DNA from 2 places in the Pontibacter akesuensis genome. Region 1 is predicted to be linked to the other one. Evidence: riboswitches for the same ligand, from Rfam matches in the RefSeq annotation. Region 1 holds a riboswitch; the other holds the start of a gene.
What was found. A riboswitch is a leader RNA that binds a small molecule or an ion and turns the genes downstream of it on or off. The one in region 1 is predicted to bind S-adenosylmethionine.

Region 1 (7,756 bases):
CATCTTTCTAGTGCTGTGCTGCGTAAGGTTTAATAAATATTGAATAAATATATATAGTTGGGGATAAACCCGTATATTTATTTTTTAATGTTAGACTTAAACAAAAACACATGAAAAAGCTATTATTTGCAGGTGCAGTTCTTTTAGGATCTATGAGCCTTTACTCTTGTGGCGGCGAAGAAGGTGCCACTACAACTGAAACAGAAGGCACTGTAATTGATCAGGATACAGCAGTATCTGAACTTGAAGTTGAAAGAACTGTTGTTGAAACTGACACAACAACAGAGACTGAAACTATCGAGACTGAAAACGAAATTCAGTAGTAACATCGGCCTTAAGCCGGTTTTATAAAAACCAATACTTTAGGGTAGCGCAACGGTAACACGTTTGTGCTACCCTATTCTTTTTTAGCTGTAGGCTATCAAATGCGCGCAACCTGCATCTATTTAACCCTTTAAATTCGTAAACCGAACTTTGAGGAGCGAAAGCATAAGATGTATAATCAAACTGAAAACAGACATGGAAGATAAAGGAAGGGCCGAAGGCGCCATATTCAAGCAGATCTGCACCGTTAATGAATTGGACCCCCAGAAAATTCGGGAGGAGGCGCAGGAGCGGTTTCCGGAAAAGTTCAGGCAACAGAACAACGAAGAGTTGCTCATCTGGACCGCCTTCGATCATAAGGCCCGGACCCTGGTGCAAAGTATAACCGCCACAGAAAACCAGGACCATAGCCTGGATCATGCCGCAGAGCTTTACTCCATCGACGGAGACCCTGCTGCACCCGCCTTTGTCATAAACGACAAGGCGATCCAGGATATTTACGACAAAGATAAAGCAGCAAAGTTAATTGAGGTGCTGGGCCAGGTCAAGCTTCCGATTCGCGCCTAACAGGCGGGCAAAGGATACGGCTATACCGCCACAGGCAAGCAATTTCTAAAAAGAATTACGACCTTTGGAAGGTGAAGCTTGCCTCAGATATGTTCGCTAATTTACCCAGCCTTCCCGTTAAGGAGGCGCTGCCCCGGCTGTTAGATTGCCTGCACACACAAAACCGTGCCGTACTGGAAGCACCGCCTGGTGCCGGTAAAACCACACTCGTGCCGCTGGCCCTGCTAGGCGCAGCCTGGCGAAACGAAGGTAAGATTCTGGTGCTGGAACCACGCAGGCTGGCTGCCCGGGCAGCCGCACAGCGTATGGCTGACCTGCTCGGTGAGGCCGTGGGTCAAACAGTCGGTTACTGGATCCGGATGGAGCATGTAACCAGCAGCAAAACGAAAGTAGAAGTCGTTACAGAGGGCATTCTCACCCGCATCATTCAGGACGATCCTGCCCTGGAAGGGATAGCGGCTATCATATTCGATGAGTTTCATGAACGGAGCCTGCAGGCAGACCTGGGGCTGGCGCTCGCCCTGGATGCACAAAGCGTGCTTCGCCCCGATCTGCGGTTGCTTTTGATGAGCGCCACCCTGGATGCTGCGGGTATCGGCACCTGGCTGGAGGCACCGGTCGTGCGCAGCGAGGGCCGCATGTACCCTGTAGAGACGCATTACCTGTCGCCGGCAGATGTGGCGGGCGCAGGGAATTACCCGGCAGAGCGGCTGGCCAACCTGGTGCCTAAAACAGTTCGAAAGGCTTTAGCCGACGAACCAGCTGGAGACATACTTGTTTTCCTGCCCGGCATGGGCGAAATACGCCGTGTAGCCCAGCACCTGGAAGAGAAGCTTCCTCCTGCCACCGACTTACACGTGCTTCACGGAGAACTCGCCCTCTCCAAGCAATTAGCGGCCATACATCCTGCTCCCAAAGGCCGGCGGAAAATAGTACTGGCCACCAGCATCGCCGAAACAAGCTTAACTATAGAGGGCGTTAAAATAGTGGTGGATGGGGGCTATGCCCGTGTTCCGCAGTTTGTGCCGCGCACCGGGTTAACCACGCTGGCTACCTCCGCTGTCTCGCTTGCTGCCGCAGATCAGCGCCGGGGCCGTGCCGGGCGCCTAGGGCCGGGCGTTTGCTACCGCCTGTGGTCTACCGCTGACCAACTGCAACTTTCCGAAAGGCAGGAACCGGAAATTCGCGAAGCCGACCTCACGAGCCTGTTGCTGGAACTGGCGGTGTGGGGCGTGAAGGATGCTACCCAACTAAAGTGGCTGGATACACCACCCGCTGCCGCCCTGGCACTTGCTACAGAGCTTTTGCAGCGCCTGCAGGCAATTGATGCACAAGGAAACCCGACAAAGCACGGCAAGCAACTGGCTTCCCTGGGCATGCACCCTCGGCTCGGCCACATGGTGGTAAAAGGCCATGAATTGGGATACGGCGCCACGGCCTGCGCGCTAGCCGCCTTACTGGCCGAACGGGACATATTGAAATCCATGGAAGGCAACAGGAGCAGCACCTTGCCAGACCTGCATCTTCGCCTGGAACTGCTGGCGGGGAAACGGCCACATACACCGGGTTTTTCGAGAGACGAAAACGTATTGCGGAAAGTGCGGGAGCAGGCACAGCACCTGCGGCAACGGTTGAGGGTAGCAGACAATACACTTGATTTTGAAGTCCTTGGCCTCTTAACCGCCCTTGCTTACCCCGACCGCCTCGCTCAGAAAGAAGCCTCTGGAAAAGTACGCCTCGTAACGGGGCAAAGGGCTTTGCTTCAAACAGAGCTTTTCAACGAGGCTGCTTTTTACGCCGTTGCGCATTTGGATGTCAGGCAGCAGGCGCGCATTCTTTTAGCCGCCCCAATCAGTAAAGAAGAGGTTGTGGCACACTTCGCCGAACAACTCGAGCAAGTACAGGAACTGAAGTGGGACAATACTACAGAGCGGGTAATAGCCAGGCAAATCACCAAAATAGACGCACTTACCTTAGACGAAACTGCACAACCGAAACCAGACCCGGAGCAGGTTGCGCTTGTGCTGCTGCAGGTGTTGCAGGAAAAGGGAATGGCACGGATGCCCTGGAGCGAAGAAGCGATACGTACGCGGCAGCGCCTGGCTTTTCTACACCAACTGGAGCCGGAGAAATGGTATGATGTATCGGATGCAGCATTAGCGGCAAGTCTAGAAGAATGGCTGCTGCCACACTTGGTAGGCTTGCGCTCGATGGAGCAAGTAACCAGGTTGGATTTCAACGAAATGTTATTGGCCGACTTAAGCTGGGAACAGCGGCAGGAAATGGAACGCTTGGCTCCCTCCCACCTGCAGGTACCAAGCGGTTCCCGCATCGCCCTGGATTATTCCGATGCCACCACACCAGTGCTGGCCGTGCGGCTGCAGGAGGTTTTTGGCCTGCTGGATACGCCCCGGGTTGGCGGCGGCAAAGTACCGTTGCTGCTTCACCTGCTCTCCCCTGCCTCTCGGCCTGTACAGGTAACGCGCGACTTGCGCAGTTTCTGGAACAACGGCTATTTTGATGTCCGCAAAGACCTGCGAGGGCGTTATCCAAAGCACCACTGGCCGGAAGATCCGCTATCAGCAGCACCTGTGCGTGGCACTAAAAAGCGTCCGCAGGGATTTTGATGAAGGGAGCTGCAAGTACAAAAAGTTTGCTCTGTGGGATTTGCCCTGCAGGATTTGTCATTTCGAACACTCGTGAGACGATTGTTCGAAATGACAGTGGCGCGACGATATATTAACAACTAAGCAGCCTAATGAAGGTATGCGTTTGAAGACGTATCGCAATAATCCGCGTGCTATCATCCAGCCAACGCGAACACTCCCCTACTGCTTCAGTTTGTTGGCAAACTCCTTTCTGAACTTCTCTACCTTCGGGCGCACCACGAAACTGCAGTATGGCTGCTGGCCGTTGTTCAGGAAGTAATCCTGGTGTTCCCTTTCGGCCGGATAGTAGTTTGTCAAGGGCTCAATGGCGGTAACAATGGAATCCCCGAAGGTGCCGGAAGCATCAAGCTGCCGCTTATACTTCTCCGCCAGTTCGCGCTGCTCGTCACTATGATAAAAGATAACGGAGCGGTATTGTGGCCCCACGTCATTGCCTTGCCGGTTGAGGGTTGTGGGATCGTGCGTTTTCCAAAAGACCTCCAGGAGCGCTTCAAAAGAAATTTTAGAAGGATCATACGTGATGCGGAGCACCTCGGCGTGCCCCGTGGTAGCCGAGCACACCTGCTTGTAGGTTGGGTTGTCTACATGTCCGCCTGCGTAACCCGATTCTACTTTCTGTACTCCCTCCAGTTGCTGAAATACGGCTTCTGTGCACCAGAAGCACCCGTTTCCAAAAGTTGCTGTTTCCATGTTCTGTATTTATAAGCCGTTTTTGGCTTTGATGTCTTAAATAAAACTTAACTGCTTTCGCTGCATACATACTTCAGCCGTAGCGCAGGGTTCTGTCTTAAAACTGATTTTCAGGCTACTTGTTTCATCCTGCATCAACCATTCTGCAATTGAAGCGTAAATGAAACAGCATCAGTAGCAGCTAAAGGTATAAACCACTGTACCTACATTATTTTTAGTGAAAGATTTGGTTTTGTAAAAATCAGCTGCCACCTTTGCAAACGTAAAGTCAAACTACCTACAAAGTATTTGATTTATAAAGAAGAAGGGAGAGAACAGGCTCTATGAACTTCTAGCAACCAGTTACAAACCAGGTGCTAATTCCTGCCTAAATCAGTTAGGGCATATAAATTAACAAACATGAAGTTCTCAAAAAATCACCTTAGGGAATCATCTTCAAACCGAAACACCACATTTGTTTTCGGTTCACCTGCTGCGCATTCTTTTTATACTTGTTGTTGCTGTTGTTGCTAACCCAGCTGCTTTTGCTGTGTTTATACTTGCTTTCCTAAGCTTTTTATAACACACCCTACACGCAGCTTCCAGGGATAGCTTTGCCTTTTTGTGCCCCATGCATAAGAGCTGAAGCAGTTTTGTACCCTTAAGCGAACTACGCTGGCACATCACACTCCCCGACCTTCGTTTACACGCTGCTCCGCAGCGTCTTCTACTGTACATACTTCAACTAATCATACATACTTAAATAAGCATTTTATGTCATCTAATACATCAGAAAGACCAATCGTTATATTTCACGAGCACCCGGACTGGTTCCGCCCTTTGTTTAATGAACTAGACGCAAGAGGTATTCCTTACGTGCGACAGAACGCCGCCGAGCACACGTTTGACCTGGCTTCTGACGAGCAGAATACCAGCCTGTTCTTCAACCGCATGAGCCCCTCTGCTTACCTGCGCAACAACGAGCAGGGCATTTTTTATACACTGGGCCTGCTGGCGCACCTCGAGGCGAAAGGCGTTCCGGTGGTGAACGGCTTCAAGGCTTTCCAGTACGAAACTTCTAAGGCGCTGCAGCACATTTTGCTGGAGAAATTAGGGTTACCTTATCCAAAGTCACGCATCATCAACCATGCTTCACAGGCAGTTAAAGCTTCTGAAGGGCTGCGCTTCCCGATTGTGGTGAAAGCGAACATAGGCGGTAGCGGCGCCGGCATTACCCGCTTTGACTCAGTGGAGGAGCTGGCACTTGCCGTTACAGCCGGAGAGATCAAGCTGGGCATAGACCATACGGCACTGGTGCAGGAGTTTATTCCGGCACGTGGTGGCCACATCAACCGTGTGGAGACGCTGGGAGGCAAATACCTGTATGCGATCAAGGTTTATACTTCCGGCGAAAGCTTTAACCTCTGCCCTGCCGACATCTGCCAGACAACCAACGGCAAAGAGCTTGCCCGCAACGCCTGCGCCCTGGATGCTCCTAAAAACGGACTGAAAGTGGAAGGCTTCACGCCTGACCAGGAAGTGATTGATGCCATTGAGCGCATTGTGCAGGAAGCTGGTATCGACGTGGGTGGCATTGAGTACACCATCGACGACCGTGACGGGCAGATTTATTACTACGATGTGAACGCGCTGTCGAACTTTGTGGCGGATGCGGTGAACGTGATTGGTTTTAACCCGCACGAAAAGCTGGTGGATTATCTGGAGAAGCGGGCGCAACTTAAAACACAGGAGGTATAAGTATGGAATTCGGATATTGGTTACCGGTGTTTGGCGGCTGGCTCCGCAATGTGCCCGACGAAGGCATGGCACCTACCTGGGATTACGTAAAAAAGCTGGCTCAGCGCAGCGAGGATTGGGGCTACAGCCTCTCTTTGATTGCCGAGCTGTACCTGAATGATATCAAGGGCAAAGAAGCGCCATCGCTGGATGCCTGGTCTACAGCGGCGGCCATTGCGGCTGTTACCGAGAAACTGGAGATCATGGTGGCCGTGCGCCCTACTTTTCACAACCCGGCACAGCTGGCAAAGCAGGCGGCTAATATCAGCCACATCAGCAATGGCAGGCTGTCACTTAACGTGGTGTCGTCGTGGTGGAAAGATGAGGCCACCAAGTATGGCATCCACTTCGAAGAGCACGACGACCGCTACGCCCGCACCAAAGAGTGGCTGGATGTGGTGACAAACGTGTGGGAGAAGGATCATTTCTCTTACGACGGCAAATATTATAGAGTAGAGGACAACATCCTGCAGCCGAAGCCGGCTAAGAAGCCGTTCATTTATGCCGGTGGGGAGTCTGAGGCGGCTAAAACTTTGATTTCCTCCCAGTGCGACGGCTATGTGATGCACGGCGATTCGCCGGAACTGATCGGCAAGCGCATCACGAACATGCGGGAGCGCAGAGAGAAGCTGGGGCTGCCGCCGATGAAGTATGGCGTGGCCGCCTACAGCATTGTGCGCGACAGCGATGCGGAGGTAAAGAAAGAACTCGATCGGATTACGGATGTGAAGAGCTCGGCCGCAGGTTTCGACAATTACCAGCAGTGGCTTTCGGGCACGCAACTGGAAGGCCAGCTTTCGCTGCAGGAGTATTCTGTGTCGAACCGCGGCCTGCGCTCCGGATTGGTAGGTACGCCGGCCCAGGTGCAGGATCGCATTGCCGAGTTCGAGGCTGTGGGCGTGGATTTCTTCCTGCTGCAGTGCAGCCCGCAACTGGAGGAAATGGAGCGTTTTTCTGACGCCATCATCAGTGTAAAAGCATAATTACTTTTAGCCAAAGAAATTCTTCAGCGTGAGTGGCAGGTTTTGCTACTGTTTTATATTTGCCGCTTGCGCCGGAGTGTTTCCCTCACCTTAAAACACAAACAACTAAACTACCTAACCTGCCCCTGTCGCCTCACCTGCGGCAGGGGTTCTTTTTTGTTGGCGTAGTCCTCTTGTAAAAACAATCGAAGCACTGGCGTAATTCTTGCAAAGTACCTGCCGTTGCAGCAAAATTCGTACTTTGCGCGTTTGTAGGCAGCTTAGGATTAAATATTCAGGCAGCTGCCACCCAACTCCATACTTCAGAACATGAAGCGTACGCTGAATAAGATAATAAAATTCATCATTACCCGAATTATGGCGCCGTTCGTGGGGCTGGTACACCGCGAACTTTCCCCTTTTTTCCAGAGCCTGAAACCGAAGTTTACGCGCGCTTACTGGCAGCGGCAGTGGGCTTCCTGGAAAGAAAGTAGCAGCCGCTCCGATTACCGGTTTTTGCTTCGAATATTTTACAAATTGGCGCTCTTCGGCATTTTGCTGCTGGTGCTTTTCTACTTTGCCGTGTATGCTGGTTTCCTGGGCGGCATGCCTTCGCAAAAAGAACTCAAGTCTGTCCATAACAACACCGCCTCCGAGGTATACGCGGCAGGTGGCGAGCTGCTGGGGCGCTACTACATACAGGACCGCACCAACGTAAAGTATGCAAACATCTCCCCTACTGCCATTGATGCCCTGGTGGCCACGGAG
Region 2 (7,756 bases), 1.4 Mb from region 1:
TAAATTTCACCTAATCAGTTTACCGCAATCAACTGGCAGAGGTTTAACTTTGCACCTGAATTAAAGTAGCCTGAAGAAGGGCGCTGGTGGAGTTTACAGGAGTATGTGTTAACTGCCTTATCTCTTCAGCACTTTAAAGTATAGCGCTCAGGTTTCTCAGCCATAAATCATTTTCACTGTCATGCCGCCATCGATCGTGAGTGTTTGGCCGGTGATAAAGCCTGCTTTGTCGGAGCAGAGAAAGAGGGCAGCCTCCGCAATATCCTCGGGCATGCCGATACGCCCCACCGGGTGCTGGGCCTTGTCCTCCTTGGAGTGGTGCGGCTCATAACGCTCGCTTTGCTTCTGCCACTCCCCCACCTCAATCCAGCCGGGAGCCACTGCGTTCACCCGCACCCGCTCCTCCGTCAGGCTTACCGCCAGCGAATGCGTAAGTGCCTCCAACCCACCTTTAGAAGCCGAGTAGGGAAAAGTGTTCGGCTCAGACATAAAGGCGCGTGTGCTCGAAATGTTAAGTATGGCCGGGTGTTCAGCCTTCGCCAGCAGCGGCAGCGCATACTTGGCGCAGAGCAGCGGGCCGCGCAGGTTCACCGCCAACACCCTGTCAAACACAGCCATATCCATCTCCTGCAGCGGGCCCACAAACGGATCGGCAATTCCCGCATTGTTGATGAGGGTATCTAACTGCTTATACTTTTCCCCTACTTGCTGCAGCAGTGCTTTTACCTCCTGCTCCTGGCTCACGTCGCAATGTATAAATATTACTTTTTGGCCCTCCTGCTCCAGCCGCTGCACCGCCTCCTGCCCTGCCTCTTCGTCTTTGTCGGTGATAACCGTGTTGGCGCCCGCCTTTGCAAAAGCCAGTGCCATCCCCAGCCCGATACCCTGTGCCCCGCCCGTAATCAGAACATTCTTGTTGGTGTAGTAAGTGTTACTCATCATCCGTGATTGGTTTTGCTAGCTTTTACCCATGGCAGATAAAAGGGTTGCGGGTATTCGGGACCCTGAATCGGTGGCAGACAAACGCATGCCTGCTGATCGGGGTTTCGCACCAGCAGAAAGTAAAGGTCAAATGGACCCATCTTTCAGGTTTTGTGCCGCTGCTTAACCTGTACAATCCCGCTGTAGCAGGCTTGCTCCTCAAAACATATCAGAACATCAACAGTTTATGCTACGTTAGCCAAACTTAAACAAGCACAACCCAAATTCTATGAAAACACGAACATACGCTACACTTACATACTTCTGCCGCCATGCTTTGGGAGCAGTGGCCTTTGTGTTGCTGACCGGACAGGCTTTCGCACAAAAATCAACTGTTAAGACCGATGCCGGCGACATAAAGGTAGAAACACTGGCCGAGAACCTGAACCGTCCGTGGGGCATGGCGTTTCTGCCTGACAACCGTTTGCTGGTGACTGAACGCTCCGGCACACTCCGAATCCTGGACCAGAACAACAAGCTTTCCGCACCAATCAAAGGTACGCCAGAAGTCTTTGCCAAAGGACAAGGCGGTATGCTGGATGTTGCCCTTGATCCTGATTTTAAGCAAAATAAACTGGTATACCTGTCGTTTGCCGACCCCGGGGAGAACGGCACCGCCTCTACCGCTGTAGGCCGTGGCAGGCTGGAGGGCAATGAGCTCAAAGACTTTAAAATGCTTTTTCAGCAGAAGCCACAAATAGAAGGGCCAAACCATTTTGGAGGCCGCATTGCCTTCACTCCTGAGGGCCATCTTATACTTACCACCGGCGAGCGTTTTCAGTTCGACCCTGCGCAGGACCTTTCCAACCACCTGGGCACTGTTATTCGCCTGAACCGCGATGGCTCCGTGCCGAAGGATAATCCTTTTGTAGGGAAAGCGAATGCGCGTGACGAGATATGGTCGTATGGCCACCGAAACATTGAAAGCGCCGCCATCGACCCGGCCACAGGCAAACTTTGGATTGTTGAGATGGGCCCGATGGGGGGCGATGAGTTAAACCAGCCGAAAGCTGGTAAGAATTACGGCTGGCCGGTGGTAAGCTGGGGCGACAACTATGATGGCTCTAAAATACCGCGACCAAATACACGACCTGAGTTCGCTGATGCAGCTATCCACTGGACGCCTACCATCTCCCCTTCCGGCATGGTGTTTTATACAGCCAACATGTTTCCGGAATGGAAGGGAACCGCGCTGATCGGCGGCCTTACGAGCACCGGGCTGGTGCGGGTAAAAGTAAACGGGGAGAAGGCCGAGGAGGTAGAGCGAATACCATTAGTGGTGCGTGTAAGGGATGTGGAGCAGGCACCAGACGGTTCTATCTATGTGCTAACAGACCAGAGCAACGGAAAGGTACTCCGGCTGAAGCCTTTAAAGTAAGTTTGTAGTCGATTACCGAGCACCATATTCGTATGTTGTGCAACAAATAAAAATCAAAGCATGAATGGCAGAAACTGTTACAGCGGTTCCTGCCATTCATGCTTTTGGGGTGGTACATTGTCATTTTTTTTTGCTGTGTGCCCACAATACCTGACGAGATCATAATCCCGGGCCCCAGTTTCACGTTAAATACCACACGTTTTAACCTTAACAAGTTGAAGGCTTATGAGCACCCTACCTGTCAACTGGCTTACCGAAGGACTCCTTGACTTTGAGTACAAGAAGTACCTGCTGCTGGCTTACCTGAAAGCCGCCAGAAACGAATTCAACAAGCAGCGCCTCTATCCTGTTTTCTCCGACCTGATCATGCATTACCGCAACCTGCAGCAGGTAAAGGCGCACAAGCAACTGGTATATGAGTCATTCCCGAAGCGCATCAGCCGTGCTGACTTTGAGAAGCTGGAACTGGTATATGAAAAGATTGTGAACGACGACGAGACGATGCAGCAGATAGAAGAAATTATTCAGTACGCCACGCCGCTTTTCACCGAGACGCTGGAAGAGGGAAAGGAGCTGTACAGTTTCGTGGAACGCCACCTGGAGATAAGTCCGGTTGGCATTACGCCGATGTACCACAACGAAGGGTATCTTTTCCTGGATGCATTCCCGGGTAAGGAAACGCACGTGTACGTGTATAACATTACTGTTTTCGAAAACACCTACGAGAAGTATAGGGGCATCAACACAAAACACCTGCAGACCGTGCGCCGGGGCCTTGCCCAAACCCATGAGCAACTGAAAGTGCAGCTGCTCCGGGAACGGCAGGAGCTGCCGAACCCAGCCGCTTTCGTGGCAATAGCCAAAGTGCCCATGCCGCTGGAGCAGGCCCTGCTGCCCATTGCCAAGCGCTCCCTTGTGAAGTATGTAACGGGTTTGGCTGCGTGAGGTGTGACTGCAGGATCCAACAGTCACTAACTCCTCCTTTTCCTAGAGGAGAGTCTGTAGCTGCTGTTGCTGAAGTATAAGCTTTATGGTTTCGGCTAAAACAGGGAACCCACCCCTAACCCCTTTGAGGAGAAAAATTTACCTCACCCCTGCCCTCTCCTAAAAACAGGAGAGGGAGTAGCGGTACTGCTTTTACTCAGGTACAAGCTCTGTAGCCGATGGTATTCCCCGAACAGGTCGCGACCTGTCCCTACAATTCCTGTAATTGAAGGAGAGCAAAGGCAGCGGCTAGTTGAACTGTTTCAGTCCTTGGGTTGAGCGCCCCAAGGTAGGAGGTGAAACATAAGTATCAGGGAACCGGAGGGTAAACGGCAACTAGAAAAAATAGCTTGGTTCAAGTTGCGAAAAGCGGAGGTAGTCAAAGGCACAAGCGGACGCTTGCGCCAGGGAATGCAACAAGTACAGCTGCAGCTATGCAAGTATGGCTTTTCAGGCCAATCGAGCTACAAACTGAACCTCATTTGTAGGCCGCGAGTTAAAAACTCGCGCCAGCAGGACATTTGACACTTCTAAAACACCCCCGTCGGACACTTATGAAATCCGTACCCTGATGTTGCCCAGTATCCTAACGTCAACATTAATTCTCTAATATTTACCTCATAAAATTTATACATCCCGGAAAAAACCGTATTTTTGCCGGTAGTAAACCAATGGACGTCACGTCTGTAAAATTTATAAAGAAGAGGCGAGAGACTAGGCTCTATGACCCTCTGGCAACCTCCAAAGTGGTAAGGTGCCAATTCCTATCCCGGTCAGGCCGGGGCATATAAATTACAAAAGCAATGCAAACCTATTACAACACATCAGCAAGCAGTAAAGCAAGCAATGGCACCTCCCCCACTGCTTACGCAACCTTTGTATCTACCAGTGCACAGGGTAAACTGAATTGTTGTTGCTGTTGTCCGTGTTAATCTGGCACTTCCCAAACACACTTTCGGTATAACAGGCAGCTAAAACCATCGCGCCTTTTTCCCTGCTTAGGCAGCCGCCGCCATTTGGCATGGTTGTGGTGCAGCACCGAAAACCCAAGTACCTGTTTTAGTTTTCAAGAGATTATACGATATCCTATGGATTTATCACAAGGATTGCTGGCGAAGCTCGATAGCCTGCGCAACGCCCTCGCCGAACTTCCGGCGGAAGAGGGACTGCGCATCCTGGCACAGGAGTTTGAGGGCAGTATTGCTTTTTCCTCCAGTTTGGGCGTGGAAGACCAGCTCATCACGCACTTTATTTTCGAGAATGATTTGCCGGTGCGCGTTTTCACGCTGGATACGGGGCGCCTCTTTAACGAGGCCTATACCCTGCTGCACAAAACGAACAACCACTACGGCAAAAAGATAGAAGTATACTTCCCCAAGCACGAGGCCGTGGAGCAGCTCGTGAACGAGAAAGGGCCGATGAGCTTCTACAACTCCATCGACGATCGCAAACAGTGCTGCTACATCCGCAAAGTGGAGCCGCTGAACCGGGCCCTGGAAGGCGTGCAGATTTGGGTAACCGGCATCCGCGCCGACCAATCAGGAGCCCGGCAGGACCTGCAGCTGCTGGAGTGGGACGAGGCGCACCAACTCATTAAGTATAACCCACTGCTGCACTATACTCTGGATGACGTGTGGGCGGCCATCAAAGCGCTTAACATTCCTTACAACCCGCTGCACGACAAGGGCTTTGTAAGTATAGGCTGCGCCCCTTGTACCCGTGCCATTGCTGAAGGCGAGGATTTCCGCGCCGGCCGCTGGTGGTGGGAGGATAACTCCAAAAAGGAATGCGGCCTGCACGCGCGATAATATAATTATGAATTATAAATTATGAATTATAAATGTGGTTTGTGCGATACTCTTCGAGGGTCTCAATTCAAAATTAAGCATTCATAATTCAAAATTAGATACGAAGTATGACTAAGAGATACCTGGATTACCTTGACCAGCTGGAAGCGGAGGCAATTCACATCATGCGCGAGGTTGCGGGGCAGTTTGAGAAGCCGGCCCTGCTCTTTTCGGGCGGCAAAGATTCTATCACGCTGGTGCGTTTGGCCGAGAAAGCGTTTCGACCCGGTAAGTTCCCGTTCCCGCTGGTGCACATCGATACAGGCCACAACTTCCCGGAGGCCATCCGCTACCGCGATGAACTGGCTGAGCGACTGGGCGAGAAGCTGATTGTGCGCAACGTGGAAGACACGATCAAACGCAAAAGCCTTTCGGAGCCGAAGGGACGTTATGCCAGCCGCAACGGACTGCAAACGCATACCTTACTGGAAACGATTGAGGAGTTTGGATTTGATGCCTGCATCGGTGGTGCCCGACGCGACGAAGAGAAAGCCCGTGCCAAGGAACGCATCTTTTCGGTGCGTGATGAATTTGGCCAGTGGGACCCGAAGCGCCAGCGCCCCGAGCTTTGGAACATCTACAACGGCCACATCAACAAAGGTGAAAATGTGCGCGTGTTCCCGATCTCCAACTGGACAGAACTGGACGTGTGGAACTACATCAAACGAGAGGAAATAGCCCTGCCAAACATTTACTACACGCACGAGCGCGAGTGCCTGGTGCGGGATGGCAAGCTGATGGCCTGGTCTGATTTTATTTACCAGGAGCCGGACGATATCGTTGTGAAGCGGCAGGTACGATTCCGCACGGTGGGCGACATGACCTGTACGGCTGCGGTAGAATCAATTGCCCATGACATTGACGGCGTGATTGCCGAGATTCTGGAGTCTAAAATTAGTGAGCGTGGCGCCACCCGCATCGACGACAAGCTGTCGGAGACGGCGATGGAAGACCGTAAGAAAGGAGGATACTTTTAATGGATATACTACGATTTATCACCGCCGGCAGCGTAGACGACGGCAAGAGCACTCTGATCGGTCGCCTGCTCTACGACACGAAGCAGATTTTTGCCGACCAGTTGGAAGCCATTGAAAGCTCCGGCCGCGTGAACGAGGACGGACAGATTGACCTGTCGCTGCTCACAGATGGTTTGAAAGCCGAACGCGAGCAGGGCATTACGATTGATGTGGCGTACAAGTACTTCTCCACAGAGAAGCGCAAGTTCATCATTGCCGATGCGCCGGGCCACATCCAGTATACCCGCAACATGGTAACGGGTGCGTCAAACTCTAACTTGTCGATTATACTCGTGGATGCCCGCAAAGGCGTGCAGGAGCAGACGCGCCGCCACTCGATCATTTCCTCCCTGCTGGGCATTCCGCACCTGGTGATCTGTATCAACAAGATGGACCTGGTGGGCTATGATGAGCAGGTATACAACGAGATTGTGGCCGATTACCAGCAGTTTGCCCGTAAGCTGAACGCCAAAGACATCACCTTCATACCTGTCAGTGCGCTGAAAGGCGACAACATTGTAGAGGGATCGGACTTCTCGATGCCATGGTACCAGGGGCCGAGCCTGCTGGAGCACCTGGAGCAGGTGCCAGTTTCGCAGGACTTCAACCTGGAAGATGCGCGCTTTCCGGTGCAGTACGTGATTCGTCCGCTTACTGCCGAACACCACGATTACCGCGGTTATGCAGGTAAAGTGATCAGCGGCACGTACAAAGCAGGCGATAAAGTTACCGTGCAGCCATCTGGCCAGACCACTACCGTGAAATCTGTAGAGCTGGGCGGGAAAGTGCTCGAGGAAGCTTTCGCACCGATGTCGGTAGTGTTGCAATTGGCTGATGAGGTAGACATTAGCCGCGGCGACGTGCTGGTAAAAGCCGCCGATAACCTGGAAGTTGCGCAGGAGTTTGAGGCCGTAGTTTGCTGGATGCACAACAAAGCATTGAAGCCCGGTGCTAAACTGCTGCTTCGCCACAACTCCACTGAAACACGCTGTGTGGTGCGACACATCGACTACAAGATCGACATCAACTCGCTTGAGCACCTGGAGGACATTGACCAGGTACAGTTGAATGACATCTGCCGCGTGCAAATTAAAACAGCCACTCCGCTCCTGCTGGACAAGTATGCGAACAACCGCGCCAACGGCGGATTCATACTTGTGGACGACACCTCGTTTGCCACAGTTGGTGCCGGTATGGTAGCTGAAATAGAATTTTAGGTACAGAAATTTCAGATAACAGTGAAGCCGCTGCAGTTTATACTTGCAGCGGCTTCACTGTTTATGACGGAATAGGTTGCAACCTGTCCCTACAAAAATCATTTATTTACTTCACCAACTCATGACTGTAGCTGATGGTGGTGGTTTTGTAAAGTATGGCAGCTACGGAGCAGTACTTGTCCATCGACAGTTGGATGGCCTGTTGCACCTTTGCTTCCTCCAGCTGTCCGCCAAGTATAAAATGAACATGGATCTGCTTGAACAGCGAAGGAACCTGACCTGCTATCCTATCTGCTTTCACATTGATTTTGAAGGAGTCGATCTGCTGGCGTT

Region 2: it holds a riboswitch for S-adenosylmethionine, as region 1 does, so the genes downstream of both, A0W33_RS15045 (phosphoadenylyl-sulfate reductase) here and A0W33_RS01210 (ATP-grasp domain-containing protein) in region 1, are expected to answer to the same signal.

What each region holds. Positions count from the first base shown of each region.
Region 1 covers NZ_CP014766.1:298,573-306,328, forward strand. Annotated here, with positions in the region: gene A0W33_RS01190 (hypothetical protein) at 111-323, shown strand; gene A0W33_RS01195 (hypothetical protein) at 520-891, shown strand; gene hrpB (ATP-dependent helicase HrpB) at 981-3,518, shown strand; gene msrA (peptide-methionine (S)-S-oxide reductase MsrA) at 3,720-4,250, opposite strand; SAM riboswitch class I at 4,541-4,642, shown strand; gene A0W33_RS01210 (ATP-grasp domain-containing protein) at 5,004-5,987, shown strand; gene A0W33_RS01215 (LLM class flavin-dependent oxidoreductase) at 5,990-7,009, shown strand; gene A0W33_RS01220 (penicillin-binding protein 1A) at 7,319-7,756, shown strand, end outside.
Region 2 covers NZ_CP014766.1:3,562,960-3,570,715, reverse strand. Annotated here, with positions in the region: gene A0W33_RS15065 (SDR family NAD(P)-dependent oxidoreductase) at 157-942, opposite strand; gene A0W33_RS15055 (PQQ-dependent sugar dehydrogenase) at 1,211-2,359, shown strand; gene A0W33_RS15050 (hypothetical protein) at 2,585-3,304, shown strand; SAM riboswitch class I at 4,034-4,137, shown strand; gene A0W33_RS15045 (phosphoadenylyl-sulfate reductase) at 4,432-5,151, shown strand; gene cysD (sulfate adenylyltransferase subunit CysD) at 5,259-6,167, shown strand; gene A0W33_RS15035 (sulfate adenylyltransferase subunit 1) at 6,167-7,423, shown strand; gene A0W33_RS15030 (OsmC family protein) at 7,530-7,756, opposite strand, start outside.